2 regions of the Streptomyces sp. CNS606 genome follow, and region 1 is predicted to be linked to the other one. Evidence: predicted binding sites of a transcription regulator. Region 1 holds the regulator's gene; the other holds the start of a gene.
The links. The regulator HrcA, encoded in region 1, represses chaperone genes, less so after heat shock. The targets are predictions, from matches to a motif close to TTNGCACTCNGNNNNNCNGAGTGCNAA.

Region 1 (6,746 bases):
GGGCGGCTGCCGGGACGTGCGCACGCCCCGGCAGGGTCGCGCGCATGCGTGTGCGGGCCGCTCGTGCGGCCGCTGCACGCCCATGGGTGTCCGGCGCGGGCGATGCTCTGACGGATGTCAGGCGGGGGCCGGGAAGCGGTAACGGGTCTGGCCGTGCGGGTCCTTGGCGAACGCGAGCACCTTGACGGGCTCGACGCGGAACACGGCGGCCGCGTCGTCGCCGGAGCCGAACACCCCGTCGCCGACGTCGAAGTGCCAGTCGTCGCCGTACTTCGCCTCGTAGGCGTCGGCGATCTCCCGGAGTGCGGCGCGGCCGGTGACGGGGACGGCGACGCCCTCGACGACGACGTCGAGGCCGCGGTTCCAGGCGTTCGCGCCGGTGGTCAGCGCGACCCGGCGGCCGTGCCCGAGGTTGCGGGCCTTCTGTTCGCGCAGGCCGGTGCAGAAGTGGATCTCCTGCCCGGCGCCCCCGGTCACGCCGATCAACGGCGTCACGTGCGGGCGGCCGTCCCGCCGGACGGTGGTCAGCCAGTACAGCTCGGCCTCCCGGAGCGTCCGGGCGACCTCCGCCCACGGTGTGGCGACGGCTTCCGGCGCGCCGAACCGGACGTCGATCTCGGGCGCGGGGACGAGGGGCATGGCGGACCTCCTGCGGGACGGGGTGCTCTCACAGGGGACGACTCCTCGCACCGGGCGAAATCATCGCGACCCGGCGCGGGCCGTCAGGACCAGCGGCCGGTGCGGGTCAGCAGCAGGGAGGCCGCGGCGGTGCCCGCCGTGGAGGTGCGCAGCACCGTGCGGCCCAGCCGGTACGGCTCGGCGCCCGCCTCCGCGAACGCGGCCAGCTCCTCCGGGGAGACGCCGCCCTCGGGGCCGACGACCAGCACGACGTCCCCGTCCACCGGGAGCGGAGCGGTGGCCAGCGGCGCGGCGCCCTCCTCGTGCAGCACGGCGGCGAACGCGGCACCGGACAGCAGCGGCGCCACCTGCGCGGTCGTGGCCGGTTCGGCGACGTGCGGAAACCGCAGGCGCCGGGACTGCTTGCCCGCCTCGCGAGCGGTGGCACGCCACTTCGCCAGCGACTTGGCGGCGCGTTCGCCGCGCCACTGCGTGATGCACCGGGACGCCGCCCACGGCACGATCACGTCCACGCCGGTCTCCGTCATCGTCTCCACGGCCAGCTCGCCCCGGTCGCCCTTGGGCAGCGCCTGCACGACGGTGATCCGGGGACGGGGTACGGGCTCGGACCGGACGTCGGTGACGGCGACCTCCAGCCGGTCCTTGCCCTCGACGGCGGCGACCGTGCCGTGGGCACCGGTGCCCGCGCCGTCGGTGAGGACGATCGACTCGCCCACGCGCATGCGCCGCACGGAGACGGCGTGCCGACCCTCCGGACCCGTCAGCCACACGCTGCCGGCCCCGGTGAGGGGCGGCGCGTCCGGCCCGTCGAGCAGGAACACGGGAGCGGTCACGCCTCCACCTCCCGTCCCGTCGACGCGGCGCGGGCGAAGGCCAGTTCACCGGCGAGCACCTCGACGAGCCGCGCGGCGGGCATCGTACGGGCCAGCCGGTGGCCCTGGCCCGCCCACAGCGCCAGCCCCTGCGGGTCGCCGGCCTTCGCGGCGGCACGGCGCAGGCCGGCGGTGAGGTGGTGGACGTCCGGGTAGGCGGCGGGAGCGTGCGGACCGTGCTCGCGCACGAAGCGGTTGACCAGGGCGCGTGCCGGCCGCCCGGAGAAGGCGCGGGTCAGCTCCGTGCGGTCGTACAGCGGGTCCGTCAGCGCCCGCTTGTGCTCGGCGTGCGCACCGGACTCGGGGCACACCAGGAACGCGGTGCCGAGCTGGGCGGCGCTCGCACCGGCAGCCAGCACCGCGGCGATCTGCGACCCGCGCATCAGCCCGCCGGCGGCGACCAGCGGCAGGCGCACCGCCTCGCCGACGAGGGCGAGCAGCGTCAGCAGTCCGGTCGCGCGGCAGCCGCCCTCCTCCGCCGGGTCGTCGTGGTGGGTGCCCTGGTGGCCGCCGGCCTCCGCGCCCTGCACGCACACGGCGGCGGCGCCGCGGTCCTGGGCGGTGAGCGCCTCGTCCACGGAGGTGACCGTGACGACCGTCGACGTGCCCGCCTCCGCGAAGCGGCGCAGCACGCGCTCCTCGGGGCAGCCGAAGGTGAACGACACCAGCGGCACGGGGTGTTGGAGGAGGACCGCGACCTTCGCGTCGTAGGCGTCGCTCCCGCCCACGTCGGTGTCGCCGAGTTCGGCGTCGTAGCGGGCGGCCTCGGGGGCGAGCCGGTCGCGGTAGGCGGCGAGCGCCGCCGCCTCGGCGGCCGGCGTCTGGGGCAGGAAGAGGTTCACGCCGAAGGGGCGGGGAGTGAGCCGGCGCAGGTGGCGCGTCTCCTCGTACATGGCCTCCGGCGTCTTGTAGCCGGCGGCGAGCATGCCGAGGCCGCCGGCCTCGCTGACGGCGGCGGCGAGTTCCGGGGTGGAGGCGCCGCCCGCCATGGGTGCCTGAACGACCGGGTGACGGAGGAGGGCGAGGTCGAGGTCGGGGGCCATGTGACCATCCTGTCACGCCCCGTACGCCGCCCCCGGCGGGGGCCGCAGCCGTTCCGCGGTCGCCGCGCGGCACGGCCGCCCCGGCGGGTCACCGCGGCGGACGGCTCAGACGCCCACCACCGCGAGACGCCGCCGGACAACGACGCGCGGACCCCGCGGCTGCCGCGCAACGGTACGGCGCGGCACCGCACCCCGGCACCGTGCGCAGCGCGCGGAAGGCACGCCGCGCAGGCGGGCCCGGCGGGGGTCAGCGGCCGTTGAACGCGTCCTTGAGGCGGTGGAAGAGGCCCTGCTGCCCCGGCTGGAACTGGCCCTGGGGCCGCTCCTCCCCGCGCAGCGTCGCCAGGCGCCGCAGCAGGTCCTCCTGCTCCGGGTCCAGCTTGCTCGGCGTCGTCACCTCGACGTGGACGATGAGCTGGCCGCGGCCGCCGCCGCGCAGGTGCGTGATGCCGCGCTCGTGCAGCGGGATCGACTGGCCGGACTGCGTGCCGGGCCGGATGTCGACCTCCTCCATGCCGTCCAGCGTCTTCAGCGGCACCTTCGTGCCCAGAGCGGCGGCCGTCATGGGGATGGTGACCGTGCAGTGCAGGTCGTCGCCGCGGCGCTGGAAGGTGGAGTGCGGGGTCTCGTGGATCTCGACGTAGAGGTCGCCCGCCGGACCGCCGCCCGGGCCGACCTCGCCCTCGCCGGCGAGCTGGATGCGCGTGCCGTTGTCGACGCCGGCCGGGATCTTGACCGTGAGGGTCCGCCGCGAGCGCACCCGGCCGTCGCCGGCGCACTCGGGGCACGGCGTGGGCACGACCGTGCCGAAGCCCTGGCACTGCGGGCACGGGCGCGAGGTCATGACCTGGCCGAGGAAGGAGCGGGTCACCTGCGAGACCTCGCCGCGTCCGCGGCACATGTCGCAGGTCTGCGCCGACGTGCCCGGTGCGGCGCCCTCACCGGAGCAGCTGCCGCACACGGTGGCGGTGTCGACCTGGATCTCCTTGGTGGTGCCGAACGCGGCCTCGTTCAGGTCGATGTCCAACCGGATCATCGCGTCCTGGCCGCGCCGGGTACGCGAGCGCGGGCCCCGCTGGGACGCCGTGCCGAAGAAGGCGTCCATGATGTCGGAGAAGTTGCCGAAGCCGCCGCCGCCGAAGCCGCCCGCGCCGCCGCCGGGACCCGCGGGGTCGCCGCCGAGGTCGTAGACCTGCTTCTTCTGCGGGTCGGAGAGCACCTCGTACGCGGTGTTGATCTCCTTGAACCGGTCCTGCGTCTTCGGGTCCGGGTTCACGTCCGGGTGCAGTTCGCGCGCCAGCCTGCGGAAGGCCTTCTTGATCTCGTCCTGCGAGGCGTCGCGCTGCACGCCGAGGACGGAGTAGTAGTCCGTCGCCACTTAGCTCTCCGCCAGGATCTGTCCGACGTAACGTGCCACTGCGCGTACCGCTCCCATCGTTCCGGGGTAGTCCATCCGGGTCGGCCCCACCACGCCGAGCTTGGCGACCGCCTCGTCGCCCGAACCGTAACCGACCGAAACCACGGATGTGGAACTCAGCCCCTCGTGAGCGTTCTCGTGACCGATTCGCACGGTCATGCCCGAGTCGGTGGCCTCGCCGAGCAGCTTCAGCAGGACGACCTGCTCCTCCAGCGCCTCCAGCACGGGCCGGATGGTGAGCGGGAAGTCGTGGCCGAAGCGGGTGAGATTGGCGGTGCCGCCGATCATCAGCCGCTCCTCGGTCTCCTCGACCAGCGTCTCCAGCAGGGTGGCGAGAACGGTGGAGACGGTGCCGCGGTCGTCCGCGTCGAAGGAGTCGGGGAGGTCCTGCACCAGCCGGGGCACGTCGGTGAAGCGCTGGCCGGCGGTGCGGCCGTTGAGCCGTGCGCGCAGGTCGGCGACGGTGTTCTCGCCGATCGGCGCGGGGCAGTCGACCATGCGCTGCTCGACGCGTCCGGTGTCGGTGATCAGCACCAGCATCAGGCGGGCCGGCGCGAGGGCCAGCAGCTCCACGTGCCGCACCGTCGAGCGGGTCAGCGACGGGTACTGCACCACCGCGACCTGCCGGGTGAGCTGCGCGAGCAGCCGCACCGTGCGGCCGACGACGTCGTCCAGGTCGACGGCGCCGTCGAGGAAGTTGTGGATCGCGCGGCGCTCCGGCGAGGACAGCGGCTTGACGCCCGCCAGCTGGTCGACGAAGAGCCGGTAGCCCTTGTCGGTGGGGATGCGTCCGGCGCTGGTGTGCGGCTGCGCGATGTAGCCCTCGTCCTCGAGCGCCGACATGTCGTTGCGCACGGTCGCCGGGGAGACCTTCAGGTTGTGTCGCTCCGTGAGCGCCTTCGAGCCGACGGGCTCCTCGGTGCCGACGTAGTCCTGGACGATGGCGCGCAGCACCTCGAGTCTGCGTTCACTGAGCACGCGCACACCTCCGTCCCAGGGCCGTCCGCCGTGCTGCCCGGCCGCTGCTGGCCTGGCACTCTCCTTGGTCGAGTGCCAGCGGTTTCCCAGCAAGTGTACGGCCGGGGGACGTGGCCGGGGCAAGGGCGGCTCCACTGCGGGTCGGTAGCGATTCCGTGGCGGTCGGAGCGGGTCGGCGCGAGGACGCGGGGTACGCCCCGTTAGCGTCGGGAGACATGGACATCGGTTGGGAAGAGCTCGCGCCGGGCGTGCTGCGCGCGCGGCTGCCGCGGTGGGACGCCACGGTGGGCGCCGTGGCCGCTGCGGACGGGGCGCTCGTGGTCGACACCGGATCCTGTCTGGCCGAGGGCGCGGCGGTCCGTACGGCGGTGCGTGAACGGCTCGGGCTGCCGGTGACCCGGGTCGCACTCACCCACGCGCACTTCGACCACGTGCTGGGCACCGCCGCCTTCGCGGGCGTGCAGGTGTACGGCGCGGTGGGGCTGGAGCGCGTCCTGCGGCACGACCGGGAGGCGATCCAGCGGGACGCGGTGCGGCACGGCCTGGACCCGGCCGCCGCCGCGCAGGCTGCGGACGCCCTGGTGCTGCCCCAGCACGCGGTGAGCGGCGAACTGACACTGTCCCTCGGCGGCGGACGACAGGTGCTGCTCGCCAACGTGGGGCCCGGCCACACCGGCCACGACCTGGCCGTACTGGTGCCGGGGCGCGAGCCCGGCGCGCGGGAGGTGGTGTTCTGCGGCGACCTGGTGGAGGAGTCCGGAGAACCGCAGGCCGGGCCGGACGCCCTGCCGGCCCGCTGGCCCGCCGCGCTGGACCGGCTGCTGTCCCTCGGCGGCGAGGACGCCGTGTACGTGCCGGGGCACGGCGCGGTGGTCGACGCGGCGTTCGTCCGCGCCCAACGTGACGCACTGGCACGGCGTTTCGCCCGGCCGTGACGCCTGCGGCCAGAATGGGCGGATGCGCAGTCGCCGGTACGACCCCGACCTCACCCCGCCCTGGAAGCGCCGCACGGCCGCGGTGCCCGAGGTGCCCGCCGACCCGGACCTCGTCGTCGAGGAGGCCGCGACCGGCTTCTGCGGCGCGGTGGTCCGGTGCGAGAAGACGGCGCAGGGGCCGACGGTGACGCTGGAGGACCGGTTCGGCAAGCACCGCGTGTTCCCGATGGAGCCGCGCGGCTTCCTGCTGGACGGGGAGGTCGTCACCCTGGTGCGGCCCGCGTCCGTCGCCCCCGCGGCGCCTGCCGCCGCCGGGCGCACGGCCTCCGGCTCGGTCGCCGTGCCGGGCGCACGGGCCCGCGTCGCACGGGCGGGACGGCTCTATGTGGAGGGGCGGCACGACGCGGAACTGGTGGAGAAGGTCTGGGGCGACGACCTGCGCGTCGAGGGCGTGGTGGTCGAGTACCTGGAGGGCGTCGACCACCTGGCGGGGGTGGTGGACCTCTTCGACCCCACCTCCGACGCACGGCTGGGCGTGCTCGTCGACCACCTGGTGCCCGGGTCGAAGGAGTCCCGGATCGCGGCGGACGTGACCGCGACGTGGGGCGCGGAACGGGTGCTGGTGGTGGGCCACCCGTTCGTCGACATCTGGGAGGCGGTCAAGCCCGCGGCGCTCGGCATCGACGCCTGGCCGCGGGTGCCCCGCGGGCAGGACTGGAAGACGGGCGTGTGCGAGGCGCTGGGTTGGCCGGCGAACACCGGGGCCGCGTGGCGGCGCATCCTCGGCGCCGTCCACTCCTACCGCGACCTGGACCCGGGCCTGCTCGGCCCGGTGGAACACCTCATCGACCACGTCACCGTG
Region 2 (6,746 bases), on a different contig from region 1:
CCACAGCACGGAGTTGGCCACGCCGTTGTAGGCGCCGTCGTGCACGTCGGCGGGGATGTCGAGCATCCGCACGGCCTGGCCGCCGGTGTCGGCGGAGTCCAGCCGCCGCCCGGCGCGGGAGGCGGCCTCCCGGTCGGGGGAACTCAGGGCGGAACACACCCAGACGGCCCCCGTCTCCGGGCCGATCGCGCTCAGCCCCGACACGAGGCCCCCGCCGCCCCGTCGGGCGGTGAGGCGGGCCGGGTCGTCCTCGGCGGGGCGGTAGGCGACGGGGCCTCTGTTCGACGCGACGAGTACCTGGGCGGAGCGCTCAGCGACCATGGCCGGAGCCTAGCCGTCCGCGCTCCCGCGCAAACGTACGCCGCTCCCGTGCCGCCGCACGCCTCCGCGCCGCCCGCCCGGTCCCGCGCGGGCGGGAGGAGACGCCGTGGCAGGGGCCGGGCACCCGGGTCGGTCAGGCGGGGCGGCGGGCGGCGTACTCGGGGACGCTCAGCATCGGCGGCCGCTCCACCTCGTCCACGGCGAAGGTCCGGGCCGCGAAGCCGCCCGCGTCCGCCCGGGCGAACTGCGTCAGGCGGTGCCGCACCGCGAGCTCGTCGCCCCCGCGGGGCAGCCGTACCTCCGCCGTGCGGAGGATCGCTGCGGCCATCCGCCCCAGCGCCTGACCGTCCTGGTGCCGGTGCCGCCGCGCGCCGACGTCCACCTGGGCCAGCGCGTCCAGGCCGGCCAGGCCGAGCGCGTCCACCAGCAGGCCCAGCTCCACGCCGTAGCCGACGGGGAACGGCAGCCGTTCCAGGAGCGTGCGCCGCGCCGCGTACTCGCCGCCGAGCGGCTGGACGAAGCCCGCGAGGCGCGGCCAGTGGAGGTTCAGCAGCGGCCGGGCGACCAGTTCGGTGACCCGGCCGCCGCCCTCCGGGCTGGCGCCGAACGGCCGGTCGTACATCGCCTTGACCAGTTGCAGGCCGGGATCGGTGAGCAGCGGGCCGACGATCCCGGAGACGAAGTCGGCGGAGAAGTCCCGCAGGTCGGCGTCGACGAAGCAGACGATCTCGCCGCTGGTCGCGAGCAGCGAGCGCCAGAGCACCTCGCCCTTGCCGAGGACGGCGGGGACCCGTGGCAGCACCTCGTCGCGGTGCACCACCTTCGCGCCGGCCGCGGCGGCGACCTCCGCCGTACGGTCGGTGGAGCCGGAGTCGAGCACGAGCAGCTCGTCGACCAGCGGGTGAGGGCCGTCCATCAGGTCGCGGCGGATCACGGCGACGATCTCGCCGACGGTGGCCTCCTCGTCGAGGGCGGGCAGCACGACGCTGACGCCGCCGGCCGGCCCGGCGGCGCGTTTCGCCGCGGCGAGCGCCGGGAGCGGGCGGTCTGCCGCCGCCCAGGAGCGGCGGTCCAGCCAGTCGCGGACCTCGTCCAGCACGTCTGCTCTCCTGCTGCTTTCCTGTAGGTGTCGGAACCCGCCCCCGCTCCAGCGTGCCGCCGCGCGAGCGTACGGCGCCGCTGCGACCGCACTGCGGGCACCGCGTCTCGCGGTGCGGACGCCCCGCAGGCGGTGCGGGAGCCTTGGGCTACAGTCTTGAACAACGCGACCGGCCCGGACATGGCGGGGTCGGACGCACGGGTCCGAGTGACCCGACCCACAACTTCACACCGCTCATCCAGAGGGGCAGAGGGAACGGCCCGATGAAGCCCCGGCAACCCTCCAGCCGGTCTCGCGCATCCAGGCGGGCCCCCGGCTAGGGAAGGTGCCAATTCCGGCTCGTGGCGAGATACGCCACGGGGAAGATGAGGAGAAAGGGCCTCGCCTTCATGGCTGTGCAAGCTCCCGAGCAGTCCGCCGACACCTCCGCCGCAACCGCTGCCGCCGACGTTTCACTCGGCCCCGCCGTCGCTCTGTCCTGTCGCGAGTGCGGCGCCCGCAACCCGCTGGGGCCGCTCTTCGCCTGCGAGGAGTGTTTCGGCCCGCTGGAGGTCGCGTACGACCTGCCGACCGGCGACCCGGAGGGCCTGCGGAAACGGATCGAGGCCGGTCCGGCGAGCATCTGGCGCTACGCGCCGCTGCTGCCCGTCCCCGCCGACGTCGCGGATCAGCCGAACACCGACCCCGGGTTCACCCGGCTGGTGCAGGCCGACAACCTGGCCCGCGAACTGGGCGTCGCCGCGGCGGGCGGCACGCTGCACGTCAAGGACGACTCCGGCAACCCGACGCACTCCTTCAAGGACCGGGTCGTCGCCATCGCCGTCGAGGCGGCCCGCGCCTTCGGCTTCACCACCCTCTCCTGCTCCTCCACGGGCAACCTGGCCGGCGCGGTCGGTGCCGCCGCGGCCCGTGCCGGCTTCCGGTCCTGCGTGTTCATCCCGCACGACCTGGAGCAGGGCAAGGTCGTGATGGCCGCCGTCTACGGCGGCGACCTGGTCGGCATCGAGGGCACGTACGACGACGTGAACCGTTTCTGCTCCGAGCTGATCGGCGACCCGCTGGGCGAGGGCTGGGGTTTCGTCAACGTCAACCTGCGCCCCTACTACGGCGAGGGCTCCAAGACCCTGGCGTACGAGATCGCGGAGCAGCTCGGCTGGGAGCTGCCGGACCAGATCGTCATCCCGATCGCGTCCGGCTCCCAGCTCACCAAGATCGACAAGGGGTTCAAGGAGCTGATCGCGCTCGGCCTCGTCGCGGACAAGCCGTACCGGATCTTCGGCGCGCAGGCCGAGGGCTGCTCCCCGGTCTCCCGCGCCTTCAAGGACGGTCACGACGTCGTACGGCCGGTGAAGCCGGACACGATCGCGAAGTCCCTGGCCATCGGCAACCCGGCGGACGGCCCGTACGTGCTGGACATCGCGCGGCGCACCGGCGGCGCGGTGGAGGACGTCACCGACGCGCAGATCGTCGACGCCATCACGCTGCTGGCCCGCACCGAGGGCATCTTCGCGGAGACGGCGGGCGGGGTGACCGTCGGCGTCACCCGGAAGCTGATCGAGGACGGCCTGCTGGACCCGTCGCTGAACACGGTGGTGCTGAACACCGGTGACGGGCTGAAGACGCTGGACGCCGTCGCGGACGCCGCCCGGCCCAGCGCGACCATCCGCCCCAGCCTGGACGCGTTCCGCGACGCGGGCCTGGCCTGACGCGGCCCGGGCGTCCCGCGGCGCCGTGCCGCCGCGTCCCCCTGCTGCGCACTGCTGCGCACTTCGAACCCACGGAAGGTGAACCCATGAGCGTCAACGTCCGCATCCCGACCATCCTGCGCACCTACACCGGCGGCCGGGCCGAGGTCCCGGCCGAGGGGGTCACGCTGGCCGAGGTGCTGGCCGACCTCGAGAAGAACCACACCGGCATCGGCGCCCGGGTCCTGGACGACTCCGGCAAGCTGCGCCGCTTCGTGAACGTCTACGTGAACGACGACGACGTGCGCTTCGCCGAGGGCCTTCAGACGCCGACGCCGGACGGCGCGGGCGTCTCGATCATCCCGGCGGTCGCCGGCGGCTGCTGACGCGCCCCGGCGCGGGCAACGGCGCGCGGAACCGCGCGGGAAGCGCCGGGGAACGGAATCGCCTCCTCCGACACGGAAACGGAGGGGGGGATTCCGCGTTCCGCGAGGGAGTAGAGTGAAGCCGTTCCCCTTCTGTGAATGCCGCGCGCATATGAGAACGCGACAACTTCTGCGCGAATTCGATGTCTCTTTTGCCGCGCCTGTGCCGGTTTGCCTCTTCACGATTGCCCCGCTTTCCCGCACTTTCTCCCCACATTCCGTGAAGTGTCGTGCCCCGATTTCTCGTCCGCCTGACCTGTTGCAGACGGCGTTCGGACAGATACATTCAGCGGCGGTCGACGCGTTCCGGCGCACACCACCGGCTCCGCCGGGGGTGAGGTCTGACCCGGGTCCGCGAAGTGCGGGCTCGTGCAAGGGCCAGTAATAGGGGAGTTTGCAATGGCTCAGGGCACCGTCAAGTGGTTCAACGCGGAGAAGGGCTACGGCTTCATCGCGGTCGACGGTGGTGCGGACGTGTTCGTCCACTACAGCGCGATCCAGATGGACGGCTACCGCACCCTGGACGAAGGACAGCGGGTCGAGTTCGAGATCTCGCAGGGTCAGAAGGGGCCGCAGGCGGACATGGTCCGCGTGACCGGCTGAGCGCCGACCGGTACCGACCGACGTAACCGACAGCAGCAGGGCCCGCATCTCCACCAGGAGGTGCGGGCCCTGCTCGTGTCCGTCGGGTGCCGCGGGGGTGGGGTGCTCTCCGTCCGGCCGGCCGTCCCGGGGTGCGGTGGACGCTTGCACTCGAGGGGGGAGAGTGCTAATCATTGGCGTTAGCACTCTGAAGGTGAGAGTGACAGCAGGACCGGGTCCGGTGAGGCCCGCAGGCCGGGTGGGGCAAGGAACCGCCGGGTCCGCAGGTCGTCCGTCGCGGGCGCCGGCACGGTCCTTCGAAGCCCACCCGAGTCCCGGAGGACCACTTCCATGGCCAAGATCATCGCGTTCGACGAGGAGGCGCGGCGCGGCCTCGAGCGCGGGATGAACCAGCTCGCCGACGCCGTCAAGGTCACGCTCGGCCCCAAGGGCCGGAACGTCGTGCTGGAGAAGAAGTGGGGCGCTCCCACCATCACCAACGACGGTGTCTCCATCGCCAAGGAGATCGAGCTCGAGGACTCCTACGAGAAGATCGGCGCCGAGCTGGTCAAGGAGGTCGCGAAGAAGACGGACGACGTCGCCGGTGACGGCACGACGACCGCGACCGTTCTCGCCCAGGCGCTGGTCCGCGAGGGTCTCCGCAACGTCGCCGCCGGCGCCAACCCGATGGCGCTGAAGCGCGGCATCGAGCGCGCCACCGAGGCCGTCTCCGCCGCCCTGCTGGAGCAGGCCAAGGACGTGGAGACCAAGGAGCAGATCGCCTCCACGGCCTCCATCTCCGCCGCCGACCCCCAGATCGGCGAGCTGATCGCCGAGGCCATGGACAAGGTCGGCAAGGAAGGCGTCATCACCGTCGAGGAGTCGCAGACCTTCGGGCTTGAGCTGGAGCTCACCGAGGGCATGCGCTTCGACAAGGGCTACATCTCCGCCTACTTCGCCACCGACATGGAGCGCATGGAGGCGGAGCTCGAGGACCCGTACATCCTCATCGTCAACTCCAAGGTCGGCAACGTGAAGGACCTCCTTCCGCTGCTGGAGAAGGTCATGCAGTCGGGCAAGCCGCTGCTGATCATCGCGGAGGACGTCGAGGGCGAGGCCCTGTCCACCCTCGTGGTGAACAAGATCCGCGGCACCTTCAAGTCCGTCGCGGTCAAGGCCCCGGGCTTCGGCGACCGTCGCAAGGCCATGCTCGGCGACATCGCCATCCTCACCGGCGGCCAGGTCATCTCCGAGGAGGTCGGCCTCAAGCTGGAGAACGCCGGTGTCGAGCTGCTCGGCCGCGCCCGCAAGGTCGTCATCACCAAGGACGAGACCACCATCGTCGACGGTGCCGGCGACAGCGAGCAGGTCCAGGGCCGGGTCAACCAGATCCGCGCCGAGATCGACAACTCCGACTCGGACTACGACCGCGAGAAGCTCCAGGAGCGCCTCGCGAAGCTGGCCGGCGGCGTGGCCGTCATCAAGGCCGGCGCCGCCACCGAGGTGGAGCTCAAGGAGCGCAAGCACCGCATCGAGGACGCCGTGCGCAACGCCAAGGCGGCCGTCGAGGAGGGCATCGTCGCCGGCGGTGGCGTGGCCCTGCTCCAGGCCTCCTCGGTCTTCGAGAAGCTCGAGCTGGACGGCGACGAGGCCACCGGTGCCCAGGCCGTCAAGCTGGCGCTGGAGGCTCCGCTGAAGCAGATCGCCGTCAACGGCGGTCTCGAAGGCGGCGTCATCGTCGAGAAGGTGCGCAACCTGCCCGTCGGCCACGGCCTGAACGCCGCGACCGGCGAGTACGTCGACATGATCACCGAGGGCATCATCGACCCGGCCAAGGTGACGCGCTCCGCGCTGCAGAACGCCGCCTCCATCGCGGCGCTGTTCCTCACCACCGAGGCCGTCATCGCCGACAAGCCCGAGAAGGCCGGCGCCGCCGCCGACCCGACCGGTGGCATGGGCGGTGACATGGGCTTCTGATCCTCGCGGATCGACGCCTGAACCTTCGAGCGGCCCCCTCCCTTCGCGGGAGGGGGCCGCTCGCGCGTGTGAGATACCGCACCGGGTGAACGGCGATTACCGCCGAACGCAACGGTGAGGTTCCCTCAGACCGCTGTGAACGGAGGGCGGTGTTCCGTTTCCTCCGCGGCCTGCACGTACGTCCCGTCGTCCAGAGCCGAGCACCACCCGACTCCGAGGAACCACCCATCCCATGAGCACGCTGGACGCGTTGATCGTCGAGATCAACGACCACTTCTGGACGTACCTGCTGATCCCCCTCGTGGCGATCGCGGGCCTCTGGTTCACGATCCGCTCCAAGGCCGTGCAGCTGCGGCTGCTCCCGGAGATGCTGCGGGTCCTGAAGACCCCCGCGCAGAGCCACGGGACCGGCCGCAGGTCCGTCTCGGCCTTCGGTGCCTTCACCATCTCCGCCGCCGCCCGCATCGGCACCGGCAACGTCGCGGGCGTCGCCGCCGCCATCACCCTCGGCGGCCCGGGCGCGGTGTTCTGGATGTGGGTCATGGCGCTGGTCGGCGGCGCGTCCTCGTTCGTCGAGTCGACGCTCGCCCAGCTCTACAAGGTGCGCAACACCCACCCGGGCGGTGAGGGCACCTACCGCGGCGGCCCGGCGTACTA

Region 2: a site for HrcA is predicted at 4,277-4,303, ahead of groL (chaperonin GroEL). Genes of this name have one in related genera too.

Annotation. Positions count from the first base shown of each region.
Region 1 is NZ_AUFD01000013.1:51,922-58,667, reverse strand. Features, by position in the region: gene K304_RS0110715 (pyridoxamine 5'-phosphate oxidase family protein) at 118-639, opposite strand; gene K304_RS0110710 (16S rRNA (uracil(1498)-N(3))-methyltransferase) at 723-1,472, opposite strand; gene K304_RS0110705 (nitronate monooxygenase) at 1,469-2,554, opposite strand; gene dnaJ (molecular chaperone DnaJ) at 2,802-3,932, opposite strand; gene hrcA (heat-inducible transcriptional repressor HrcA) at 3,933-4,949, opposite strand; gene K304_RS0110685 (MBL fold metallo-hydrolase) at 5,165-5,884, shown strand; gene K304_RS0110680 (DUF3097 domain-containing protein) at 5,907-6,746, shown strand, end outside.
Region 2 is NZ_KE384521.1:610,115-616,860, forward strand. Features, by position in the region: gene K304_RS0123505 (trehalose-6-phosphate synthase) at 1-321, opposite strand, end outside; gene K304_RS0123510 (glucosyl-3-phosphoglycerate synthase) at 455-1,420, opposite strand; SAM riboswitch class I at 1,652-1,792, shown strand; gene thrC (threonine synthase) at 1,786-3,126, shown strand; gene K304_RS0123520 (MoaD/ThiS family protein) at 3,213-3,491, shown strand; gene K304_RS0123525 (cold-shock protein) at 3,930-4,133, shown strand; gene groL (chaperonin GroEL) at 4,464-6,089, shown strand; gene K304_RS0123535 (alanine/glycine:cation symporter family protein) at 6,322-6,746, shown strand, end outside.